DNA from 2 places in the Kosakonia pseudosacchari genome. Region 1 is predicted to be linked to the other one. Evidence: predicted binding sites of a transcription regulator. Region 1 holds the regulator's gene; the other holds the start of a gene.
The links. The regulator PhoB, encoded in region 1, activates phosphate uptake and scavenging genes when phosphate is short. The targets are predictions, from matches to a motif close to CTGTCATAAAACTGNCNNAT.
Positions count from the first base shown of each region.

Region 1 (6,329 bases):
TTATTAGTACTTTCCATCGTTTCCACTGCCATTATTCAACACAAAAATAAAAAACCACGGAGCGCGTACCCCGTGGTTAAACAAACCGTGTTTGCTGCTGTTAATGCGCGCTGGATGTCACTTGTCGTCCTGCGGCGCGATCCCAGATTGCGGCCAGAATCACCATCACCAGCCCTGGCATCAACCAGGCAAGCCCCTGCTCCGCCAGCGGCAAGCGCTGTGTCCAGGCAGGAAGGTGTTCAGCAAACGCGGAGGCTTTCACGCCGTCAAGGATACCAAAAAGCAGGCTGATAAACATGGTCGGCGCAATAACGCGTGTTGAACTGTTCCAGAAGGAGCGGGTAAAACTCAGCACCACCAGTACGATACAGGGCGGGTAGATCATCGTCAGCACCGGAATCGAAATCTGAATCAGGTGGCTCAACCCAAGGTTGGAGACCGCCATTGAGAAGATACCCAGAATAAACACCAGCGCACGGTAAGAGAGCGGCAGATACTGCGCGAAAAACTCAGCACAGGCGCAGGTCAGGCCAACCGCCGTCACCAGGCAGGCGATGAAAATCAGCGCCGCCAGCAGGAAGCTGCCCGCACCGCCAAAGGTGTGTTGCACGTAAGCATGCAGAATGGCGGCGCCGTTGGCAGACTGCTCAACCAGCGAAGAGCTGTCTGAACCCAGGCGGAACAGCGCCAGATACAGCAGCGTCAGACCCACGCCCGCCATCAGGCCAGCCCAAACGGTGTAACGGGTCAGCAAACGCGCTTCGGTCACGCCGCGCGAACGCGCCGCATTGACAATCACGATGCCAAAGACCATTGCGCCCAGCGTATCCATCGTCAGGTAGCCGTTGACGAAACCGTTGGAGAAAGAGGCGTTCTGGTAGGCGTCCAGCGCGTGACTGATGGAGCCAGCCGGCCAGACAATCGCGGCGATCGAGAGGATAGTCAGCGCGATGATTTTCAACGGGGCAAGGAAGTTACCCACGGTATCAAGCAGTTTGCCCGGATAGAGCGATACCAGGATCACCAGCGCGAAATACACCACGCTGTAAATCAGCAGCGGCATCGCGCCTTCGCCGGTCAGCGGTGCAATGCCGACTTCAAACGACACGGTTGCCGTACGCGGCGTCGCAAACAGTGGCCCAACCGCCAGGTAGCAAACCGTCGCCAGCAGCACACCCGCCACTTTACCAATCGGTGTGCTCAGGCTATCGACGCCACCCCCCACTTTCGCCAGCGCGATAACGGTAAGCACCGGCAACCCCACAGCGGTAATCAGAAAGCCAAATGCCGCCGTCCAGACGTGTTCACCCGCCTGTAAGCCGACCATCGGAGGAAAAATGATATTACCTGCGCCAACGAAGAGGGCAAAGGTCATAAAGCCCAGAGCAACAATGTCTCGTGGTTTTAAGTGATGGGTCATAAGTTTTACTGCCTGTGGATGTGGTGTCGTAAAGTGATGAATTATTGGCCTTTCCCGACCGAACAATAAAACGCCAATTGCGTGAAAATTCAGCGGGAAATGCTTTATCTACAACGTGGCGAAGAATAGTTTTTCGATTTACCACGTGAACACAGTCGGTCTGACAATGTATGGGGCGCAATTTAAACGCTTATAACGTTTAAAGGCAAGGTGGGATCGCAAAACCAGATTGTTATGCTGCATTGCAAAAAACAAGCAGTTAAATACTCTATTTATCAGAAAAACACATGGCTGATCATGCGAACAAAAAATCAACAGACGTACAAAATACGTTTCAGCGGCGGTAGACGGTGCGGGAAAGCGGCCTGTTTTCGCAGGCCGCTGGAAAGATATGCTGACAGGACCTTCAGGAAGCGGCTTTTTTGGCAACCAGACGTTCCGGCAGAACAAAGCTAAAACGGGTGCCCTTGCCCGGTTCACTGACAATATCAAGGCGGCTTTCGTGGTGATTCACCGCGTGTTTGACAATCGCCAACCCAAGACCGCTGCCGCCGGTTTGCCGCGAGCGGGCTTTATCCACCCGGTAGAAACGTTCGGTCAGGCGCGGAATATGTTCTGCGGCAATGCCCGGTCCGTTATCTTCCACGCTAAATTCCGCCCCCTGCGGGACATGCTGCCAGCGCACAATAACGTGCGTACCCGCTGGCGTGTGGTTGACGGCGTTATACACCAGATTTGAGATTGCGCTGCGCAATTGCTCTTCGTTACCAAGCACTTTAAGCGTGTTATCCACTTCAAAACTGAAGGTGTGCTTTTGCAGACTGAGGGTTTGCGCTTCACGCTCGACGACCCGCAGCATCATCGGCACATCAATGGTTTCGTTTGGCGGCAGCGTCGGCGCGGCTTCAATTTTCGACAGCGTGAGTAACTGACGCACCAGCCCTTCCATCCGCGACGTTTGCTCACGCATGGTGTGCAGCGCTTTTTCGCGCGGCGCCCCTTCCAGCGTTTGCTCCTGCATCATCTCCAGGTAGCCCTGCAGCACCGTTAACGGCGTGCGCAGTTCATGGCTGACGTTAGCGAAAAAGTTACGCCGCGCGCCTTCCAGCTGGTGCATTTGCGTCACGTCGCGCGCCACCATCAGCAGCTGTTGCTCGCTGTAGGGCATGACGCGGATCTCAAGATGCCGCCCATTATTGAGCACCAGATGCAGAGGTCGGCCAAACTCCTGGTTCCTGATGTATTTAGTGAATTCGGGGTAGCGTAATAAGTTAAGGATATTCTGGCCGTTATCGTCCGGCCAGCGCAGCCCCAGCATCTGCTGCGCAAGACCGTTACACCAGAAAATCGCCCCTTCTTCAGTGGTAAGGATCACCGCATCCGGCAGCGATTCCGCACCGCTGCGAAAGCGTTTGATCAAATTTCCCAGTTCGCGGCGGCGCTTTTTGTTACGCATCTGCATCTGGTGTAGCCCGTAAAGTAGCGGCTCCCAGCTTCCCGTGCCCGGCGGCGGCGTCATGCTTTTATCGACCCACAACCACCAGGAAAGACGCAGTAAATTCCAGAAATGCCAGATCAGCAACCCGGTTACCGCGGCGAACAAAAACCAGGGCAGGTAACCGAAAATCGCGCCGAGAATAAAGGCGGGGATACAACAAAGGAGGAGCTCCAGCACCAGCCTTTTCCATGACAGCCGTTCCAGCACGCGTCACACTCCTGTCAAATTTCAGAAACGGGTCGAAAAACGATATCCCGTGCCGCGCACTGTTTGCACCATACGATCGTGGCCGCTGTGTTCCAGCGCTTTGCGCAGACGGCGAATATGCACGTCCACGGTTCTGTCTTCAACGTAAACGTTGGTTCCCCATACGTGGTTCAGCAGCTGTTCGCGGCTATAAACCCGTTCCGGGTGCGTCATAAAGAAGTGTAAGAGTTTAAACTCTGTCGGTCCCATATCCAGCGGATTCTCACCGGTCATCACGCGGTGCGAGGAAGGATCGAGGCTCAGCCCCTGCATTTCAATCACCTCTTCCACCGCCATCGGTGAAATACGGCGCATCACGGCTTTAATGCGCGCGACCAGCTCTTTCGGTGAAAATGGCTTGGTAATGTAATCGTCCGCCCCCGTTTCCAGACCGCGAACGCGATCCTCTTCCTCCCCGCGCGCGGTCAGCATCATCACCGGAATATCACGGGTCATCGCTTCGCGTTTAAGATGTTTAATAAACTGAATGCCAGAACCGCCAGGCAGCATCCAGTCCAGTAAAACCAGGTCGGGCCAGGGTTCGTTAAGTTGGTTCACCGCGCTGTCATAATCTTCAGCTTCCACCGGTTGAAAACCATTTTGCTCGAGCACGAAGCACACCATTTCACGGATCGGTGCTTCATCTTCTACGACCAGAATTCGTCTCGCCATAATTCGCCCTGTTTTAATTAAGTCGTCAGTATATGTAGCGGCGCCATTATGCGTCAGTTTTATGACAGATTTATGAATAAGATGACCGCTATATGACCCGTGCGGTGGCCGTGTGACAACGCAAATTTGCGTTCGGTTATGTCCCTCATCTGCTTAATGTTTATAATCGGCTTTACGCTTTTTCGCCACGGAACCGCTATGCGCATCATTCACACTTCAGACTGGCATCTGGGTCAAAACTTCTACAGTAAAAACCGCGCCGCCGAACATGACGCTTTTCTCGACTGGCTGCTCGCCGCCGCCGAAACGCATCAGGTGGATGCCATTATTGTCGCAGGCGATATTTTCGATACCGGTTCCCCGCCAAGCTACGCCCGCGAGCTTTACAACCGCTTTGTGGTCAAACTCCAGCAGACGGGCTGCCAGCTTATCGTGCTGGCGGGAAACCACGATTCCGTGGCCACGCTGAATGAATCAAAAGCGATCCTTGCCTACCTGAAAACCACCGTGGTGGCCAGTGCAGGCACCCAGCCGTTCTGGCTCTATCGCCGCGATGGCGAACCCGGTGCGGTATTTTGCCCGGTGCCGTTTTTACGCCCGCGCGATATTACCGTGAGCCAGGCGGGGCTTTCCGGACAACAAAAACAGCAGCATTTGCTGGCGGCGATCACCGATTACTATCAACAGCAATTTTCTCAGGCCTGTGAACTGCGCGGTGACAAACCACTGCCGATTATCGCCAGCGGCCATTTAACCACGGTGGGTGCCAGTAAAAGTGACGCGGTACGTGATATTTATATCGGCACGTTAGACGCTTTCCCTGCGCAAAATTTTCCACCGGTGGATTACCTCGCGCTCGGCCACATTCACCGGGCGCAGAAGATTGGCGGCCTCGAGCATATCCGCTACTGCGGCTCGCCGATTGCATTAAGTTTTGATGAAACCGGGAAAAGCAAAAGCGTCAATCTGGTGACCTTCGCCGAAGGTAAACTCGCCGATGTCACGGCGCTGGAGGTTCCGGAAACTCAGCCGCTAGCGGTGATAAAAGGCGATTTCGCGGAAATTTGCCGTCAGTTAGAACGGTGGCGCGATGCGCCCACAGAGCAGACCGTATGGCTGGATATCGAAATCGAAAGCCATGAATATCTGGCAGATATGCAGCGCAAAATCCAGCAGGTGACAGAAGCTTTGCCAGTCGAAGTGCTGCTGGTGCGCCGCAGCCGTGAGCAACGCGAACGCATTCTCTCCGGCGAGTTACGCGAAACCTTAAACGAATTAAAAGTCGAAGAGGTCTTCGCCCGCCGCCTTGTGCTGGCAGAACTCGACGACACACAAAATGCGCGGTTACACACGCTGTTTAGCGAAGCGCGCCAGGCGCTGGATGAGGAGAATGAGGCATGAAAATCCTGAGCCTGCGGCTAAAAAACCTGAACTCGCTTAAAGGCGAGTGGAAAATAGACTTCACCGAAGAGCCGTTCGCCAGCAACGGTCTGTTCGCCATTACCGGCGCGACCGGTGCGGGGAAAACCACGCTGCTCGACGCCATCTGCCTGGCGCTGTACCACGAAACACCGCGCCTTAGCACCCTTTCACAATCGCAAAACGATTTAATGACTCGCGACACCGCTGACTGCCTGGCTGAAGTGGAGTTTGAAGTGAAAGGCGTTGCCTACCGCGCATTCTGGAGCCAGAGCCGCGCCCGCGGGCTGCCGGAGGGCAATCTGCAAGCCCCGCGAGTTGAGCTGGCTCTCTGCGCCGACGGCAAAATCCTTGCCGATAAAGTGAAAGACAAGCTTGATCTGACCGCCTCACTGACCGGGCTGGATTATGGCCGCTTTACCCGCTCCATGTTGTTGTCACAGGGGCAGTTTGCCGCGTTCCTCAATGCGAAACCGCGTGAACGCGCAGAGCTGCTCGAAGAGCTGACCGGCACCGAGATTTACGGCCAGATTTCCGCCATGGTGTTTGAAAAACACAAAGCGGCGAAAACCCGGCTTGAGCAGTTGCAGGCGCAGGCAAAAGGCGTGGAACTGCTTAACGATGAGCAGCGCCAGCAGCTTGCGCAAAGTTTGCAGGCGCTTACTGACGAAGAGCAACGTTTGCTGGCAGGGCAACGCGATATACAGGCGCAGGCCAACTGGCTGAACCGCGACGCGGAGTTGCGCGCCACGCGCGGACGCGCGCAGGCCGCGCTGGTACAGGCTCAGCAGGCGCTGGCCGGTGCCCAGCCGCAGTTAGCGGCGCTGGAACGTGCGCAACCGGCGCTGCAATTGCGCCCATTGTGGGGTCGGCTTGAAGAACAGCGTAAAGCGCTGGTTCGCACCCGTGCGCAGAGCGAAGAAGTAAATACTCGCTTACATGCCAGTCTGTTACAGCGTGCGCGCATTCGCCATAGCGCCCAGCAGCAGCATGCAACATTGCGGGACATGCAGAAAACGCTGGAAAGCTGGCTTGCTGAGAACGCCCGTTTTCAGCGCTGGCAGAGCGAATTAA
Region 1 is NZ_CP063425.1:1,058,662-1,064,990, reverse strand. It holds gene proY (proline-specific permease ProY) at 1-17, opposite strand, end outside; gene brnQ (branched-chain amino acid transporter carrier protein BrnQ) at 101-1,420, opposite strand; gene phoR (phosphate regulon sensor histidine kinase PhoR) at 1,827-3,125, opposite strand; gene phoB (phosphate response regulator transcription factor PhoB) at 3,147-3,836, opposite strand; gene sbcD (exonuclease subunit SbcD) at 4,035-5,237, shown strand; gene sbcC (exonuclease subunit SbcC) at 5,234-6,329, shown strand, end outside.

Region 2 (6,329 bases), 1.1 Mb from region 1:
CCCTCAATTACGCGGTGCATATGGCACGGTCATTATGGATACCCGCGATCCCAACACGCTGCTGGCAGCGCGCTCTGGCAGCCCGCTGGTTATCGGTCTTGGCATGGGCGAAAACTTTATTGCATCCGATCAACTGGCACTCCTGCCGGTTACCCGCCGCTTTATCTTCCTTGAAGAGGGCGATATTGCGGAAGTGACTCGCCGTAGCGTGACGGTTTTCGATAAATCCGGTGCGCAGGTTAAACGCCCTGATATCGAATCTAATCTGCAATACGATGCGGGCGATAAAGGTATTTACCGCCACTACATGCAGAAAGAGATCTACGAACAGCCGAACGCCATCAAAAATACCCTGACTGGCCGTATCAGCCATGGTGAAGTTGATCTGAGCGAACTGGGGCCGAATGCCAACGAACTGCTGTCGAAAGTTGAGCATATTCAAATTGTTGCCTGCGGTACGTCTTACAACTCCGGTATGGTTTCCCGCTACTGGTTTGAAGCGCTGGCGGGGGTTCCGTGCGATGTCGAAATCGCTTCTGAATTCCGCTATCGCAAATCAGCGGTGCGTCGCAATAGCCTGATGATCACGCTGTCGCAGTCTGGTGAAACGGCGGATACGCTGGCGGCGCTGCGCTTGTCAAAAGAGCTGGGATATCTGGGGTCGTTGGCGATTTGTAACGTGCCAGGTTCCTCGCTGGTGCGTGAATCCGATCTGGCGATGATGACCAAAGCCGGTACGGAAATCGGCGTTGCATCAACCAAAGCGTTCACTACTCAGCTCACAGTGTTGCTGATGCTGGTGGCGAAACTGAGCCGCCTGAAAGGGCTTGATGCGGCCATTGAGCACGATATCGTTCACGGTTTGCAGGCGCTGCCGAGCCGCATTGAGCAGATGCTGTCGCAGGATAAACGCATTGAAGCGCTGGCAGAAGATTTCTCCGACAAGCATCATGCGCTGTTCCTTGGCCGTGGCGATCAGTATCCGATTGCACTGGAAGGCGCGCTGAAGCTGAAAGAGATCTCCTATATTCACGCCGAAGCCTATGCCGCAGGTGAACTGAAACATGGTCCGTTGGCGCTGATTGATGCCGATATGCCAGTGATTGTTGTTGCGCCAAACAATGAACTGCTGGAAAAACTGAAATCCAACATCGAAGAAGTTCGCGCCCGTGGCGGCGTGCTGTATGTCTTTGCCGATCAGGATGCCGGTTTCACCAGCAACGACAATATGCACATTATCGATATGCCGCATGTAGAAGAAATGATCGCGCCAATCTTCTATACCGTGCCGCTGCAACTGCTGGCTTACCATGTTGCGCTGATCAAAGGCACCGACGTGGATCAGCCGCGTAACCTGGCGAAATCGGTTACTGTGGAATAAGGTCTTAAGCTTCTCATAATGTAGAGAGAGGTTGCCTGATGGCAGCCTCTTTTTTTAAGGATAGCCATGAGTTTGTTGGAAAAAATGGCAGGTGCGAGGTTGCTTGCACTCATCAATTATTGCCGGGGCGTTGATGCGGGAATAGCGGGTCGCAAGCTGGCAGAGTTGAAGCTGGCTGCGGAGGCATTTACAGAGATGCCAAAGGCCTATCCTGCAGGCAGAGGCGGGATGACATTTTATGGCAGCGCAACGGTAGTATTTTATGCGTTACTGCTGAGCTATGTTTGCTTGGCTATTGCAGCGAAATCGGTGATTAGCGGTCTGGGGATTATTGCCGGGATAGGCGTGTTCGTTCTGCTGATCGTCGCGTTAACAGGCGTTGAGAAAGGTAAAACATTATCCCTGAAACTGTTTTTGGCAGTCTGGTTTCTGTTATCTGTTTGCAATGTGCTGGTGGCAGGATGGCTAATGTTTGCGCCATTTAGCTGGTTATCTCTGGCTTGTTGGGGAAGCGGTTTTTTTCTCTGGTGGCTGGCGCGGCAGGTGATGAATGGGCCAGAACTGACGAAATTGATGCAGTGGCGTGTGTCACTGAAAATCATGCAATTCCGCCGTGATGCGCTAACGCAACCGAAGCGTAAATAAATTAATACGCGGTGGCTTTTTTCTCGCGGTTGGTTAGGACTTCTTGTCAGATTCAACTACGTTTTTAGTGTCATAAAATTAAAATCATACTGAAATATCATTGTCATTAAGCGTTTTATCTCGCTGATAACGCATTCAATATTCACTGAATCAAACCGTAATCCGTTGCTGTCATAAAACAGTAACAATCATTGCATATAACTGTCATCAAAGTGTCCTATTTTGCTCATCGTAGCCACTAAACAACGATTTACGATTCTTGCAGGAGACATTATGAACGTTATGCGTACCACTGTCGCAACTGTTGTCGCCGCGACCTTTTCTCTGAGTGCATTTGCTGTAAACGCAGCTGCCAGCCTGACAGGCGCGGGCGCAACTTTCCCGGCTCCGGTGTATGCCAAGTGGGCTGATACCTATCAGAAAGAAACAGGTAACAAGATTAACTATCAGGGCATCGGTTCTTCGGGTGGCGTTAAACAAATTACGGCTAAAACTGTTGATTTCGGTGCGTCCGATGCTCCGCTGTCTGACGACAAACTGGCTCAGGAAGGCCTGTTCCAGTTCCCGACCGTGATCGGCGGTATCGTGCTGGCAATCAACGTCCCGGGTGTTAAATCCGGCGAGCTGGTACTGGACGGCAAAACCCTCGGTGATATCTACCTGGGTAATATCAAAAAATGGGATGACGCGGCTATCGCCAAACTCAACCCAGGCCTGAAACTGCCTTCGCAGAACATCGCTGTGGTTCGCCGCGCTGATGGTTCCGGTACCTCCTTCGTTTTCACCAGCTACCTGGCGAAAGTGAACGAAGAGTGGAAATCTAAAGTCGGTTCTGGTTCTACCGTTAACTGGCCGACCGGCTTGGGCGGTAAAGGTAACGACGGTATCGCCGCGTTCGTTCAGCGCCTGCCGGGCTCTATCGGTTACGTTGAATATGCTTACGCTAAGCAGAACAACCTGACCTACACCAAGCTGCTCTCTGCCGATGGTAAAGCGGTTAGCCCGACGGAAACCAGTTTCTCCAACGCGGCTAAAGATATCGACTGGAGCAAATCTTTCGCGCAGGACCTGACTAACCAGAAAGGTGCGGATGTGTGGCCAATCACCTCCACCACGTTCATTCTGGTGCACAAAGAGCAGGCTAAACCTGAGCAGGGTGCCGAAGTGCTGAAGTTCTTTGACTGGGCCTACAAAAAAGGCGGCAAACAAGCTAACGACCTCGACTACGCAACCCTGCCGGATAGCGTTGTTGAACAAGTTCGCGCTGCCTGGAAAGCCAACGTGAAAGACAGCAGCGGTAAAGCACTGTACTAAGCACTCGTTTTTGAAGAACATGGCGGATGGCGCTTACACCATCCGCCTTACAGATCTTCTGTAGGCCGGCAAGCGCAAGTGCCTGCGGGCAAATTCGTAAGACGTTAAACTGAAGAGTAATTTATGGCTGCAACCAAGCCGGCATTTAATCCCCCGGGTAAAAAAGGCGACATGTTATTCAGCGCACTGGTAAGACTGGCTGCGCTGATTGTGTTATTGCTGCTCAGCGGCATTATCGTGTCCCTGATTTTCTCCTCATGGCCAAGCATTCAGAAGTTTGGTTTTTCTTTCCTGTGGACCAAAGAGTGGGATGCGCCGAATGACGTCTACGGGGCGCTGGTACCGATTTATGGCACCATTGTTACCTCGGTCATCGCGTTGCTTATCGCTGTTCCGGTGAGTTTTGGTATCGCACTGTTTCTGACGGAGCTGTCGCCAAACTGGCTGAAACGCCCGCTGGGTATTGCTATTGAGCTGCTGGCGGCGATCCCGAGTATTGTTTACGGCATGTGGGGGCTGTTTATTTTTGCTCCGCTGTTCGCAACTTATTTCCAGGAACCGGTGGGCAATGTCCTTTCCAACATTCCTTTTGTCGGCGCGCTGTTTTCCGGCCCCGCATTTGGTATCGGTATTCTGGCTGCCGGGGTGATCCTCGCCATTATGATCATTCCGTACATTGCGGCGGTAATGCGCGATGTATTCGAACAAACGCCGGTGATGATGAAAGAGTCGGCCTACGGCATTGGCTGCACGACCTGGGAGGTTATCTGGCGTATCGTACTGCCATTTACCAAAAACGGGGTGATTGGCGGCGTGATGCTGGGGCTGGGGCGCGCACTGGGTGAAACCATGGCGGTGACCTTTATCATCGGTAACACCTACCAGCTCGACAGTGCTTCGCTGTTTATGCCTGGCAACAGTATTACCTCTGCGCTGGCGAACGAGTTCGCCGAAGCTGAATCGGGCTTGCATGTCGCAGCATTGATGGAACTGGGGCTTATCCTGTTCGTGATCACCTTTATCGTGTTGGCCATTTCAAAATTCATGATCATGCGCCTGGCGAAAAACGAGGGGGCACGCTAATGGCTACGCTTGAAATGCAAAGCACCGCTCAACTGGCTGAATCGCGTCGCAAAATGCAGGCGCGCCGCCGTCTGAAAAACCGCATAGCCCTGACATTGTCAATGGCGACCATGGCCTTTGGTCTGTTCTGGTTGATTTGGATCCTGCTGTCGACGGTTACACGCGGTTTTGATGGTATGTCGCTGGCGATGTTTACCGAAATGACGCCGCCACCCAATACGGCGGGCGGTGGCCTGGCTAACGCCTTGGCGGGCAGCGGACTATTAATTCTCTGGGCAACGGTTGTCGGTACGCCGCTGGGCATTATGGCCGGGATTTATCTGGCGGAATATGGCCGTAAATCACTGTTGGCTGAAATTATTCGGTTTATCAACGACATTCTGCTTTCAGCGCCTTCAATTGTGGTCGGCCTGTTCGTTTACACCATTGTTGTCGCGCAGATGCAGCACTTCTCCGGTTGGGCCGGTGTGATTGCGCTGGCGCTGTTGCAGGTGCCGATTGTCATCCGTACCACGGAAAACATGCTGAAACTGGTGCCGGACAGCCTGCGTGAAGCGGCTTACGCGTTGGGAACGCCGAAGTGGAAGATGATTTCGGCGATTACCCTGAAAGCCTCGGTTTCCGGGATTATGACTGGCGTGCTGCTGGCTGTTGCGCGCATTGCGGGTGAAACGGCACCGCTGCTGTTTACCGCGCTCTCCAATCAGTTCTGGAGCACCGATATGATGCAGCCTATCGCTAACTTGCCGGTGACAATTTTCAAATTCGCTATGAGCCCGTTTGCCGAGTGGCAGCAACTGGCCTGGGCCGGGGTGCTGATCATCACTCTCTGCGTACTGTTGTTAAATATTCTGGCGCGCGTCATTTTCGCGAAGAGTAAACACGGTTAATTTTTGCGACGCGGCGAAAGCGGCGTCGAGTTGAGGAAAGAGATAAATGAGTATGGTTGAAACGACGCCGGGCAAAATTCAGGTTCGCGATTTGAACTTCTATTACGGCAAATTCCATGCACTGAAAAACATCAGCCTGGATATTGCCAAAAATCAGGTAACGGCGTTTATCGGGCCGTCGGGCTGTGGTAAGTCCACGCTGCTGCGTACGTTTAATAAAATGTTTGAGCTTTATCCGGAGCAACGTGCCGAAGGCGAAATTCTGCTGGATGGCGACAACATTCTGACGAACACGCAGGATATTGCGTTGCTGCGCGCGAAAGTAGGGATGGTGTTTCAGAAGCCAACGCCGTTCCCAATGTCGATTTATGACAATATCGCTTTCGGTGTGCGCCTGTTTGAGAAACTTTCACGCCCGGATATGGACGAGCGCGTGCAGTGGGCTTTGACTAAGGCCGCATTATGGAACGAAACCAAGGATAAACTGCACCAGAGCGGGTACTCTCTCTCCGGTGGTCAGCAACAGCGTCTGTGCATCGCCCGCGGCATCGCGATCCGCCCGGAAGTGCTGCTGCTTGACGAACCTTGTTCAGCGCTCGATCCGATCTCCACGGGTCGTATCGAAGAGCTGATTACGGAACTGAAACAGGATTACACCGTTGTTATCGTAACGCACAACATGCAGCAGGCGGCGCGCTGTTCCGATCACACGGCATTTATGTACCTCGGTGAGTTGATTGAGTTCAGCAATACAGATGATCTGTTCACGAAGCCGAAGAAGAAGCAAACGGAAGACTACATTACCGGGCGCTATGGTTGATTTGCCGAACCGTAAAGGTCTCAGCAACCCTGTTACAACGTGAAATCTGTCGGGCATTTGGAGTGCACCATGGACAATCTCAACCTTAACAAACACATTTCCGGGCAGTTCAACGCTGAGCTGGAAAGCATTCGCACTCAGGTAATGACCATGGGTGGAATGGTGGAGCAGCAGCTTTCTGATGCGATCACCGCCA
Region 2 is NZ_CP063425.1:4,888,410-4,894,738, reverse strand. It holds gene glmS (glutamine--fructose-6-phosphate transaminase (isomerizing)) at 1-1,381, shown strand, start outside; gene IP581_RS23245 (hypothetical protein) at 1,448-2,026, shown strand; gene pstS (phosphate ABC transporter substrate-binding protein PstS) at 2,300-3,340, shown strand; gene pstC (phosphate ABC transporter permease PstC) at 3,464-4,423, shown strand; gene pstA (phosphate ABC transporter permease PstA) at 4,423-5,313, shown strand; gene pstB (phosphate ABC transporter ATP-binding protein PstB) at 5,360-6,133, shown strand; gene phoU (phosphate signaling complex protein PhoU) at 6,203-6,329, shown strand, end outside.
Region 2: pstS (phosphate ABC transporter substrate-binding protein PstS) is a predicted target of PhoB. The motif match lies at 2,195-2,214, and genes of this name have one in related genera.